DNA from 3 places in the Dokdonella ginsengisoli genome. Region 1 is predicted to be linked to each of the others. Evidence: riboswitches for the same ligand, from Rfam matches in the RefSeq annotation. Region 1 holds a riboswitch; each other region holds the start of a gene.
What was found. A riboswitch is a leader RNA that binds a small molecule or an ion and turns the genes downstream of it on or off. The one in region 1 is predicted to bind cobalamin.
Positions count from the first base shown of each region.

Region 2: it holds a riboswitch for cobalamin, as region 1 does, so the genes downstream of both, metE (5-methyltetrahydropteroyltriglutamate--homocysteine S-methyltransferase) here and ACFO6Q_RS15375 (ribonucleoside-diphosphate reductase subunit alpha) in region 1, are expected to answer to the same signal.
Region 3: it holds a riboswitch for cobalamin, as region 1 does, so the genes downstream of both, ACFO6Q_RS16620 (TonB-dependent receptor domain-containing protein) here and ACFO6Q_RS15375 (ribonucleoside-diphosphate reductase subunit alpha) in region 1, are expected to answer to the same signal.

Region 1 covers NZ_JBHSHD010000010.1:719,488-722,753, forward strand. The annotation lists gene recD (exodeoxyribonuclease V subunit alpha) at 1-1,015, shown strand, start outside; cobalamin riboswitch at 1,135-1,362, shown strand; gene ACFO6Q_RS15375 (ribonucleoside-diphosphate reductase subunit alpha) at 1,686-3,266, shown strand, end outside.
Region 2 covers NZ_JBHSHD010000010.1:852,140-855,405, forward strand. The annotation lists gene ACFO6Q_RS15880 (bifunctional enoyl-CoA hydratase/phosphate acetyltransferase) at 1-13, shown strand, start outside; gene ACFO6Q_RS15885 (acetate/propionate family kinase) at 10-1,191, shown strand; cobalamin riboswitch at 1,217-1,489, shown strand; gene metE (5-methyltetrahydropteroyltriglutamate--homocysteine S-methyltransferase) at 1,695-3,266, shown strand, end outside.
Region 3 covers NZ_JBHSHD010000012.1:12,318-15,583, reverse strand. The annotation lists gene ACFO6Q_RS16620 (TonB-dependent receptor domain-containing protein) at 1-1,329, opposite strand, end outside; cobalamin riboswitch at 1,471-1,773, opposite strand; gene ACFO6Q_RS16615 (CPXCG motif-containing cysteine-rich protein) at 1,794-1,982, opposite strand; gene hemW (radical SAM family heme chaperone HemW) at 1,982-3,151, opposite strand; gene rdgB (RdgB/HAM1 family non-canonical purine NTP pyrophosphatase) at 3,179-3,266, opposite strand, start outside.

The DNA.
Region 1 (3,266 bases):
CGACGTGGTCGTCGTCGACGAGGCCTCGATGGTCGATCTGGCGATGCTGCGCAGCCTGCTCGAGGCGGTGCGCCCGCAGGCCACGCTGATCCTCGTCGGTGACGCCGACCAGCTCACCTCGGTGGCCACCGGCTCGGTGCTGCTCGATCTGGTCGCCGCACTGGAAGCCGATCCGCGTGGCGACCTCGTGCGCCTGACGCACAGTTTCCGCGCCGAGCGCCAGCTGGCGGCGGTGAACGAGGCGGTGCGCGCCGGCGATGCCGGTGCGCTGGATGCGGCGCTCGCCGCGTCGGACGGACGGGCCGCGCTGCGCCGCGTGGAGGACGAGCGCGCGCTGCGCGAGCAGGTCGCGCGCTGGGCGCGCGAGCTGGCCGCCGTCGTCGCGTTGCGCCCGGCGTTGCCGGCGCAACGCGACGGCGCGCCGGACGAGGACGCGCTGCGTCGGCGCGCCGAGCTCGTGCGTTCGGCGCTGGACGCGCTCGCCGATCGCCAGCTGCTGTGCGCGCTGCGCGAAACACCGTTCGGCGCGCTCGCGCTCAATGCGCTGCTCGAAGCAAACCTACGCCGCCTTTGGAGCGTCGACGCGCAGGCCGAGTGGTATCCGGGCCGCGCCGTCATCGTCACGCGCAACGACTATGCCGCTGGCCTGTTCAACGGCGACGTCGGTCTGTGCCTGGCCGACGCCGCCGGCAACCTGCGCGTCTGGTTCGAGGGCGCCGAAGGCGAGGGCGACGCCGGGCTGCGCGGCTTCGCGCCGCACGGTCTGCCGGCGCACGAGAGCGCGTTCGCGATCACGATCCACAAGAGCCAGGGCTCGGAGTACCGTCACGCCGCGGTGCTGCTGCCGCCCGATGCCGAACACCGCATCCTGTCGCGGCAGCTGCTCTACACCGGCGTCTCGCGCGCCAAGCAGTCGATCGAGATCTGGACGGCGCCGGCCGCGCTGCAGGCGGCGCTGGCGACCGAGGTGCGCCGCGCCGGCGGCCTGCAGGAGCGCTTGGTCGCGCCGGGCTAAGCCCCACGCGAGGCGCCAGGCCGGTCGCAACGGCGCGAGCCTGCCGGCCGTCGGTCGCGCCCTCGAAGTCAAACGAAAAATCCTGTGTCCGATGGATTGAAGCGGGCGGCCGAATCGAATATCTTGTGCCGGTCGATGGTGTCCAACACAACATCTGGGCCGTCGCCGGGGCCGTAACCCCGGCCGACGAGGGAATCCGGTGCGAATCCGGAACTGCCCCGCAGCGGTGATCGGGAACGAACGACGCGAATCGCACTGAGCCCCCTGGCTTGGGAAGCAGCGTCCAGTAGGCGAGGCGAAAGCCTCGGGCCCGTAAGTCCGAATACCGGCCACGACCGTCGTGCCGCAAGGCACGGCGTTGGCTCGAAGGTCCTCGCGGGAAGGGCCGGCCGGAAGTCGCCGCGCGTCGTCCGTACGGACGCGGCCCCGCTTTCGACCCGCTCGTTCCGCAAGGTTCCTCGTTCGCTCGCGGGAGCGGAGGCCGGCGGATCGCGGGAAGTCTCATTCCGTGCGCCGCCGTGCTCGTCTCCTTGCGGGTTCACCGCTCGTGCAGGAGAACGCCATGACCACGTCCGAACTCGCCACCGAATCCCGCGTCGCGCCGTCCGTCGCGGACAAGCCCGACCAGGGCGGATTCCGCCTGACCGCCCCGCACGCGGGGCCGGCGGCGATGCAGGTGACCAAGCGCTCCGGCGCGAAGGAGCCGGTCGACCTCAACAAGATCGTGCGCGCGGTGTCGCGCTGCTGCGAGGGGCTGGCCGACGTCGATCCGATGCGCGTCGCGCTGAAGACCATCAGCGGCCTCTACGACGGCGCCGGCACGCGCGAGCTCGACGAGCTGTCGATCCGCACCGCCGCCTCGTTCATCGCCGAGGAGCCGGAATACTCCAAGGCCGCCGCGCGCCTGCTCGCCGGCTACATCGACAAGGAAGTGCAGGGGCTGGGCGTGTACTCGTTCTCGCAGTCGATCCGCGTGGGCTTCGACGCCGGCCTGATCAACGAGCGCGTGCTCAACTTCGTCGAGGCGAACGCGCGCAAGCTCAACGACGCGATCGACGCGCACCACACGCTGCGCTTCGAGTACTTCGGCCTGCGCACGCTGTATGACCGCTACCTGCTCAAGCATCCGACGCGGCGCCAGGTCATCGAGACGCCGCAGCATTTCTGGCTGCGCGTCGCCTGCGCGCTGAGCGAGAACGTGGCCGAGGCGATCGAGCTGTACCAGCAGTTCGGCGCGCTCGACTACGTGCCCAGCTCGCCGACCCTGTTCAACGCCGGCACGCGCCACGAGCAGCTGTCGAGCTGTTTCCTGCTCGACTCGCCCGAGGATTCGCTGGAGGCGATCTACGACAAGTACCGCGACGTCGCGCTGCTGTCGAAGTTCTCCGGCGGCATCGGTCTGGCCTGGCATCGCGTGCGTTCGGAGGGCTCGCTGATCCGCTCGACCAACGGCCTCAGCAACGGCATCGTGCCGTGGCTGAAGACGCTCGATTCCTCGGTCGCCGCGGTCAATCAGGGCGGCAAGCGCAAGGGCGCGGCCTGCGTGTACCTGGAGCCGTGGCATGCGGACATCGAGTCCTTCCTCGAGCTGCGCGAGAACACCGGCGACGATGCGCGCCGCACGCATCACCTGAATCTGGCGAACTGGGTGCCGGACCTGTTCATGCGCCGCGTCGACGAGAACGGCGCGTGGTCGCTGTTCGACCCGAGCGAGGTGCCGGAGCTGCCGGACCTGTGGGGCGCCGCGTTCGAGCAGGCCTACGTGCAGGCCGAGGCACGCGGGCTGGCCAGGAAGACCGTGCAGGCGCGCGACCTGTACGCGCGCATGATGCGCACGCTGGCGCAGACCGGCAACGGCTGGATGACCTTCAAGGACGCCTGCAACCGCGCCTGCAACCAGACCGCGCGCGGCGAGAACACCGTGCACCTGTCGAACCTGTGCACGGAGATCGTCGAGGTCACCGGCGCCGGCGAGACGGCCGTGTGCAACCTCGGCTCGATCAACCTCGCCCAGCACCACGACGGCGTCGCGTTCGATTTCGACAAGCTCGCGCACACGGTGCAGGTCGCCGTGCGCCAGCTCGACCGGGTGATCGATCTGAATTTCTATCCGATCGCCACGGCGCGCGCGTCGAACCTGCGCTGGCGCCCGGTCGGCCTCGGCCTGATGGGGCTGCAGGACCTGTTCTTCGCGCTGCGCCTGCCGTTCGACGGCGATGCCGCGCGCGAGCTGTCGGCGCGCATCTCCGAG
Region 2 (3,266 bases), 130 kb from region 1:
GGTGAAGCCGTGAGCGAACGCATCCTGGTCCTCAACTGCGGTTCCTCCAGCATCAAGTTCGCGCTGTTCGACACCGCCGAGCCGCTGCCGCGCACGCCGGCCTGGAACGGCAAGGTCAACGGCATCGGCAGCGACCGGCCCACCCTGGACGAACGCGGCGAGCCGCGGCGATCGGTGCCACTCGACACCGCGCAGCCGTACCACGCCGCGCTGGCGCTGATCCGCGAGCGCGTGCAGGCGCGCCTCGACGGCGCGCAGCTCGTCGCCGTCGCGCATCGCGTCGTGCACGGCGGTGCGAAGTACTTCGAGCCGGTCCGCGTCGACGCCGCCGTGCTGGCGGACCTGCGCGACTACATTCCGCTCGCGCCGCTGCACCAGCCGTTCGCGCTCGACGCGATCGGTGCGCTGCTGCAGGCGCGGCCGGACCTGCCGCAGATCGCCTGCTTCGACACTGCCTTCCACCACACGCTGCCGGACGTGGAGAAACTGCTTCCGCTGCCGTACGACGCCTGGCAGCGCGGCCTGCGCCGCTACGGCTTCCACGGCCTGTCGTACGAATACCTGTCGATCGCGCTGGCCGAACGCTACGGCGATGGCGCGCGCGGCCGCACGATCTGCGCGCACCTGGGCAGCGGCGCCAGCCTGTGCGCGATGCGCGAGCTGCGCAGCGTCGCCACCACGATGGGCTTCTCCGCGCTCGACGGCCTGATGATGGGCACGCGCTGCGGTTCGCTCGATCCGGGCGCCCTGCTCTACCTGATGCAGATCGAGCGGCTCGGCGTCGACGAGGTCGCCGACCTGCTCTACCACCGCTCCGGCCTGCTCGGCGTCTCCGGCGTGTCGTCCGACCCGCAGGTGCTGCTGCCGCGCGAAGCCGGCGACGAACGCGTGCAGCTGGCGCTGGCCCTGTACGTGCGGCGCATCGTGCGCGAGATCGGCGCGCTCGCCGCCGTGCTCGGCGGCCTCGACCTGCTGGTGTTCACCGCCGGCATCGGCGAACACAACGCGATCCTGCGCGAGCGCATCGGCCGCGAACTCGGCTGGCTCGGCGTCGCGATCGACGAGGAAAGCAACGCGCGCCATGCGCCGGTGATCTCGGCAGCCACCAGCCGCGTCACCGTCGCCGTCGAGCCGACCAACGAGGAATGGATCGCCGCGCGCCACGCCCTGGCGCTGGTCGCGCACACCTGAAGCTTGACGCCGCGAGGCACGCCGGCTACGGTGCGCCCGCCGACGGTTTCATCCCTCTATCCGTATAGAAGGATGAATTAATAGGGAAGCCGGTACGGTCCTCGCGACCAACTCCGGCGCTGCCCCGCAGCGGTGTGTGGAAACGACCTTCGCCAATAGCACTGGTTCTGCGCGACCTGGAAAACCGCCCGCACGGCGGTTTTCCGCGAGTCGGACCGGGAAGCGGCGAACACTAGGCGGAACCCGCGAGCGTTCCTCGTCCACGAGCCCGAAGACCTGCCCCGGCCCGGGAGAAATCCCGGTCTGACCTGGAGCTTCCGTGGGGAAGCGCCGGAGCGCACGCGCGGCCCGCCCGCGCGCGCCTTCCCGCGCCCGCGCCACGTCGTTCCGGATCGCCCGAGGGGGCGAAGGTCGCTGGCGTGGCGGTGCGTCCCTTCGCGGGAGGCGGCGGCGCGCGGTTCCTTCGTTCCTCACTGCCCATCACGCATGAGGAAACGCATCCAATGACTCTCGTTACGAATCTCGGCTTCCCGCGCATCGGCGCGAAACGCGAACTGAAGTCCGCGCTGGAAGGCTACTGGCGCGGCGAACTCGACGCCCGGCAACTGCAGGAGACCGCCGCGCAGCTGCGGCATGCCCACTGGCGCCTGCAGCGCGAAGCCGGCGCGGACGTCGTGCCGTGCAACGACTTCTCGCTCTACGACCACGTGCTCGACACCGCCTTCCTGCTCGATGCGATCCCGGACCGCTACCGCGCGCTGGCCGATCGCGATCCGCTCGCCGGCTATTTCGCGCTGGCCCGCGGGGTGCAGACCGGCGGATTCGACCTGCCCGCGCTGGAAATGACCAAGTGGTTCGACACCAACTACCACTACCTCGTGCCCGAGCTGCACGCAGGACAGTCGTTCCGCCTGCGCGGCGACAAGCCGCTGGCCGAATACGTCGAAGCGCGGCAGCTCGGCCTCGACGCACGGCCGGTCCTGCTCGGGCCGGTGAGCTTCCTGCTGCTCTCCAAGACCACCGACGGCAGCGACCGCCTGCAGCTGCTCGATCGCCTGCTGCCGGTCTACGCCGAGCTGCTGCAGCGCCTGCACGCCGCCGGCGCGACCTGGGTGCAGATCGACGAGCCCTGCCTGGTGCTCGACCAGGACGCCGACGACCACGCCGCCTACCGCCGCGCCTATGCCGCGCTTGCCGCCGCGCAGGGCCCGAAGCTGATGCTGGCGACGTACTTCGGCGCGCTCGGCGACAACCTGGCGCTGGCGATGGAACTGCCGGTCGACGGCCTGCACGTCGACCTGGTCCGCGCGGCGCCGCAGATCGACGCCGTGCTCGATGCCCTGCCCGCCGGACGCACGCTCTCGATCGGCGTGGTCGACGGGCGCAACATCTGGCGCGCCGACCTCGATGCGGCGCTCGACCTCGTGCGCCGCGTCGCCGCGCGCATCGGCGCGCAGCGGCTGCAGCTCGCGCCGTCGTGCTCGCTGCTGCACGTGCCGGTCGACACCCGGCTGGAGACCGAACTGCCGGCGAACATGGTCGCCTGGCTCGCCTTCGCGCGGCAGAAGATCGACGAGCTGCGCGTGCTGGCCGACGCCGCCAACGGCGCGTTCTACACCGCCTCGACGCTCGAACTGGCGCGCGAGCGGCGCGAATCGCGGCGCACCTCGCCGAAGGTGCACCGGCCGCAGGTCGCGCGCCGCCTCGATGCGCTGGATGAGGTGCAGGTGGCGCGCCGCTCGCCGTACGCCGAACGACGCCGCGTGCAGCACGAACGCATGCGCCTGCCGGCGTTCCCGACCACGACGATCGGCTCGTTTCCGCAGACGCGCGAGGTGCGCCAGGCGCGCGCCCGGCATCGCGGCGGCAAGCTGTCCGACGCCGACTACGACGCGTTCCTGGCCGCGGAAACCGAGCGCTGCGTGCGTATGCAGGAGGAGATCGGCCTCGACGTGCTGGTGCACGGCGAATTCGAGCGCAACGACATGGTCGAGTATTTCGGCGAACGGCTCGACGGCTTCGCCTTCACGCACAACGGCTGGGTGCAGAGCTACGGCTCGCGCTGCGTCAAGCCG
Region 3 (3,266 bases), on a different contig from region 1:
CGCGAACTCGACGCCGACCTCGGCGCTGCGCGAGCGCTCCGGGTCGAGGTCCGGATTGCCGGCGAAGTAGCCGCCGTAGCCGGGATGGAACAGCTCGTTCATGGTCGGCGCGCGGAAGCCGCGGCCGACGTTGGCGTAGGCGCGCAGCAGCGGGCTGAAGCGCCAGCCCAGCGCCAGCGAGCCGGTGGTGGCGCCGCCGAAATCGCCGTTGTCGTCGTGGCGCAGCGCGATCTCGGTGTCGAGTGCGCCGAAGTCGCCGCGCCAGCCGCCGAACGCGGCGCGGTTGTCGCGTTCGCGTTCGTAGACGGTGGTGCCGCTGAAGGTGTCGCGCGTCTCGCCCTTCTCGCGCACGAAATCCACGCCGGCGACCAGGCGCTGGTGTTCGTCCAGGCGGAACTCGTTCTGCCACAGCAGGCTGTTGCGGCGCGTGCGGTGCAGCGTGGTGAACGCCGGGGTTTCCAGATCCTCGCGCGAGTTGCCGAAGGCCAGGCGATGGTTCCAGTTCTCGCCGAGCGCGCCCTCGAGGTTGACGCCGCCGGACTGCTCGATGACGTCCGAGTAGCCCTGGTCGAACTGCACTTCGGCCTGGCTGCGGTACAGCGAGGCCGACAGCACCTGGCTGCCGAATGCGTGCGCGGCGCGGCCGGTGAAGTTCTTGTTGCGGTAGCTGTCGTCGTCGGGGTTGAAGATGCAGAACGGGTCGTCCGGCCCGTTGCAGATGCGGCGGTTGGTCGCCGAGAAGCCGCCGACGTGGCGCGCGCCGACCTGCACGCTGTAGCCGTCCGTGCCGTTCCAGTGGCCGATGCCGGCGCTGCCGTCGGCGTCGCCGTAGCTGCCGTAGCCGAGCGCCACGCGCGGACCTTCCAGCTTGCGCGTGAAGATCTGGATCACGCCGCCGATCGCGTCGGAACCCCAGTAGCTGGCGCGTGGACCGCGCACGATCTCGATGCGCTCGACTGTGTCGAGCGGCAGCTGCTCGAACGCGAATGCGCCGGTGTTCTGCGAGGACACGCGCACGCCGTCGATCAGTACCAGCACCTGGTTGGAGTTGGTGCCGCGCAGGAACAGCGAGGTCTGCTGGCCGGCGCCACCGGTGCGGTACAGGTCGACGCCGGCTTCGAGGCGGAGCAGATCGATCGCGTCGCGTGCGACGCTGGCGTCGATGTCCTCGCGCGTGATGACGCTGACGTCGGCCAGGGCCGAATCGACCGTCTCGGCGACGCGCGAAGCGGTCACCTGCACGGTCGGCTGCAGTTGTTCCTCGTCGGCGCTGGCGTTTGCGCAGAGTGCGCCGGAAAGCGCGATGAAAAGCATGGAACGGCGAAGCATGATGGGTTTCCTCCTGTCGCACACCCGCGTGGCCAGGCTGTGGAGGAGGAACGCGCACGACGACGGACGCCCGTGCCCGTCCGTTGCCCGCCGCAACGCCTGGAGCTGATCGTCGTCGCGCCGGCGGGAGTTGCCCGGGCACGAACGACGAGAGCGCAGGCCGGTCTCCGGGCTCGCGAGCGACGCGTCGGAAGAGTCTGCGACCGGGGTCGCGGAGCCTTCCGGCGCGTCGACTCGATCGCCTTCCCGCCGCGGATGCGGCAGTGGCATTGGATCGAGTCGGACTCGCCTACCGTTGCGGGGGCAGCGTGGGCATCGACGGCGGGAGCGGATCGCTCCCTGTTTCCGCGATCGGGAACGATCGCCGGAAACCCATCTCACCCACTTCCCGTTTCACCCCGGCGCGATGGTCCGCGGCGGGGCACCTGCGGCGGCGCGCAGTGTAGTCGCCGCCCCGGTGCGGTTCAATCGCGATCGGTGCGCAGGTCCACGCCGAGCAGCTCGCCGTCCTCGTCCACGCGCACGGCGATCTCGATCGGCCGGCAGCACACCGCGCAGTCCTCGACGTAGCTCTGCGAACCCGCCGAGAGGTCGACCTGCGTGGCGTAGCGCTCGCCGCAGTAGGGGCAGTCGATGGTGATCGTCTCGAGCATCAGGTCGCTCCGAGAAAGAGTTGAAGCAGATCGTTGAGCAAGCGCCGGCCGTCGGCGGTCGGCTGCAGGCGGGTGTCGTCGTCGACCAGCCAGCCGCGCCGGCGCGCCCGTTCGAGCGGGGCGGCGATCGCGGTCAGCGGCAGGCCGGTCCGCGCCTCGAACAGGTCGGCGTCGACGCCGACATTCAGGCGCAGCGCGTTCAGCATGAACTCGAACGGCCGCTCCGCAGCCGGTACCGGATTCGCGCCGCCGAATGCCTCGCCGCGTGCAGCGCGCTCGAGATAGCTGCGCGGCAGTTTCAGCTTGGTCGTGCGCACGATCGAGTCCGCGCGCGCGTCGCCGAGCTTGCCGTGCGCGCCGGCGCCGATGCCGAGATAGTCGCCGAAGCGCCAGTAGTTGAGGTTGTGCGCGCATGCGCGCCCCTCTCGCGCGTACGCCGACACCTCGTACTGCGCGTAGCCGGCGGCGGCGAGCCGCGCCTGACAGGCTTCCTGCATGTCCCATGCGCTGTCCTCGTCGGGCAGCGGCGGCGGCTTCGCCGCGAACAGCGTGTTGGGTTCGAGCGTGAGCTGGTAGTGCGAGACGTGCGCCGGCCGCAACGCGATTGCGTGTTCGACGTCGGCGATCGCGCCGTCCGGCGTCTGCTCCGGCAGCGCGTACATCAGGTCGAGATTGAGATTGGTCAGGCCCGAGTCCTGCGCCAGCTTCACGGCGCGCTCGGCCTCTGCGGCGGAATGGATGCGGCCGAGCCGGCGCAGCTTGTCGTCGTCGAAGCTCTGTACGCCGAAGCTGATGCGGTTGACCCCGGCGCTCAGGTATTCGTCGAAGCGGCCGTGCTCGACGGTGCCGGGATTGGTCTCGAGCGTGATCTCGGCGTCGCGCGGCAGCGTGATGCGCGCGGCGACGCCGTCGAGGATGCGCGCGATCGCCTGCGGCGCGAACAGGCTCGGCGTTCCGCCGCCGAAGAACACGCTGTGCAGCGGCCGGGCGCCGATCGCCGCCGCATGCTCGCGCAGGTCGCGATCCAGATCGGCCAGCAGCGCCTCGACGTAGGCGTCGACCGGCAGCGCGCCGCCGCGCTCGTGCGAATTGAAATCGCAGTACGGGCATTTGCGCACGCACCACGGGATGTGCACGTACAGCGACAGCGGCGGCGGAATCATCGGCATGGCGGGACGGCGGACAGCCGCGGCGGCTCAGACGCCGCGTTCGAGCAGGGCGCGCAGCTGCGCCAGTGCCTGGCCGCGATGGCTGACGCGGTTCTTCGTCGCCGGGTCGAGTTCG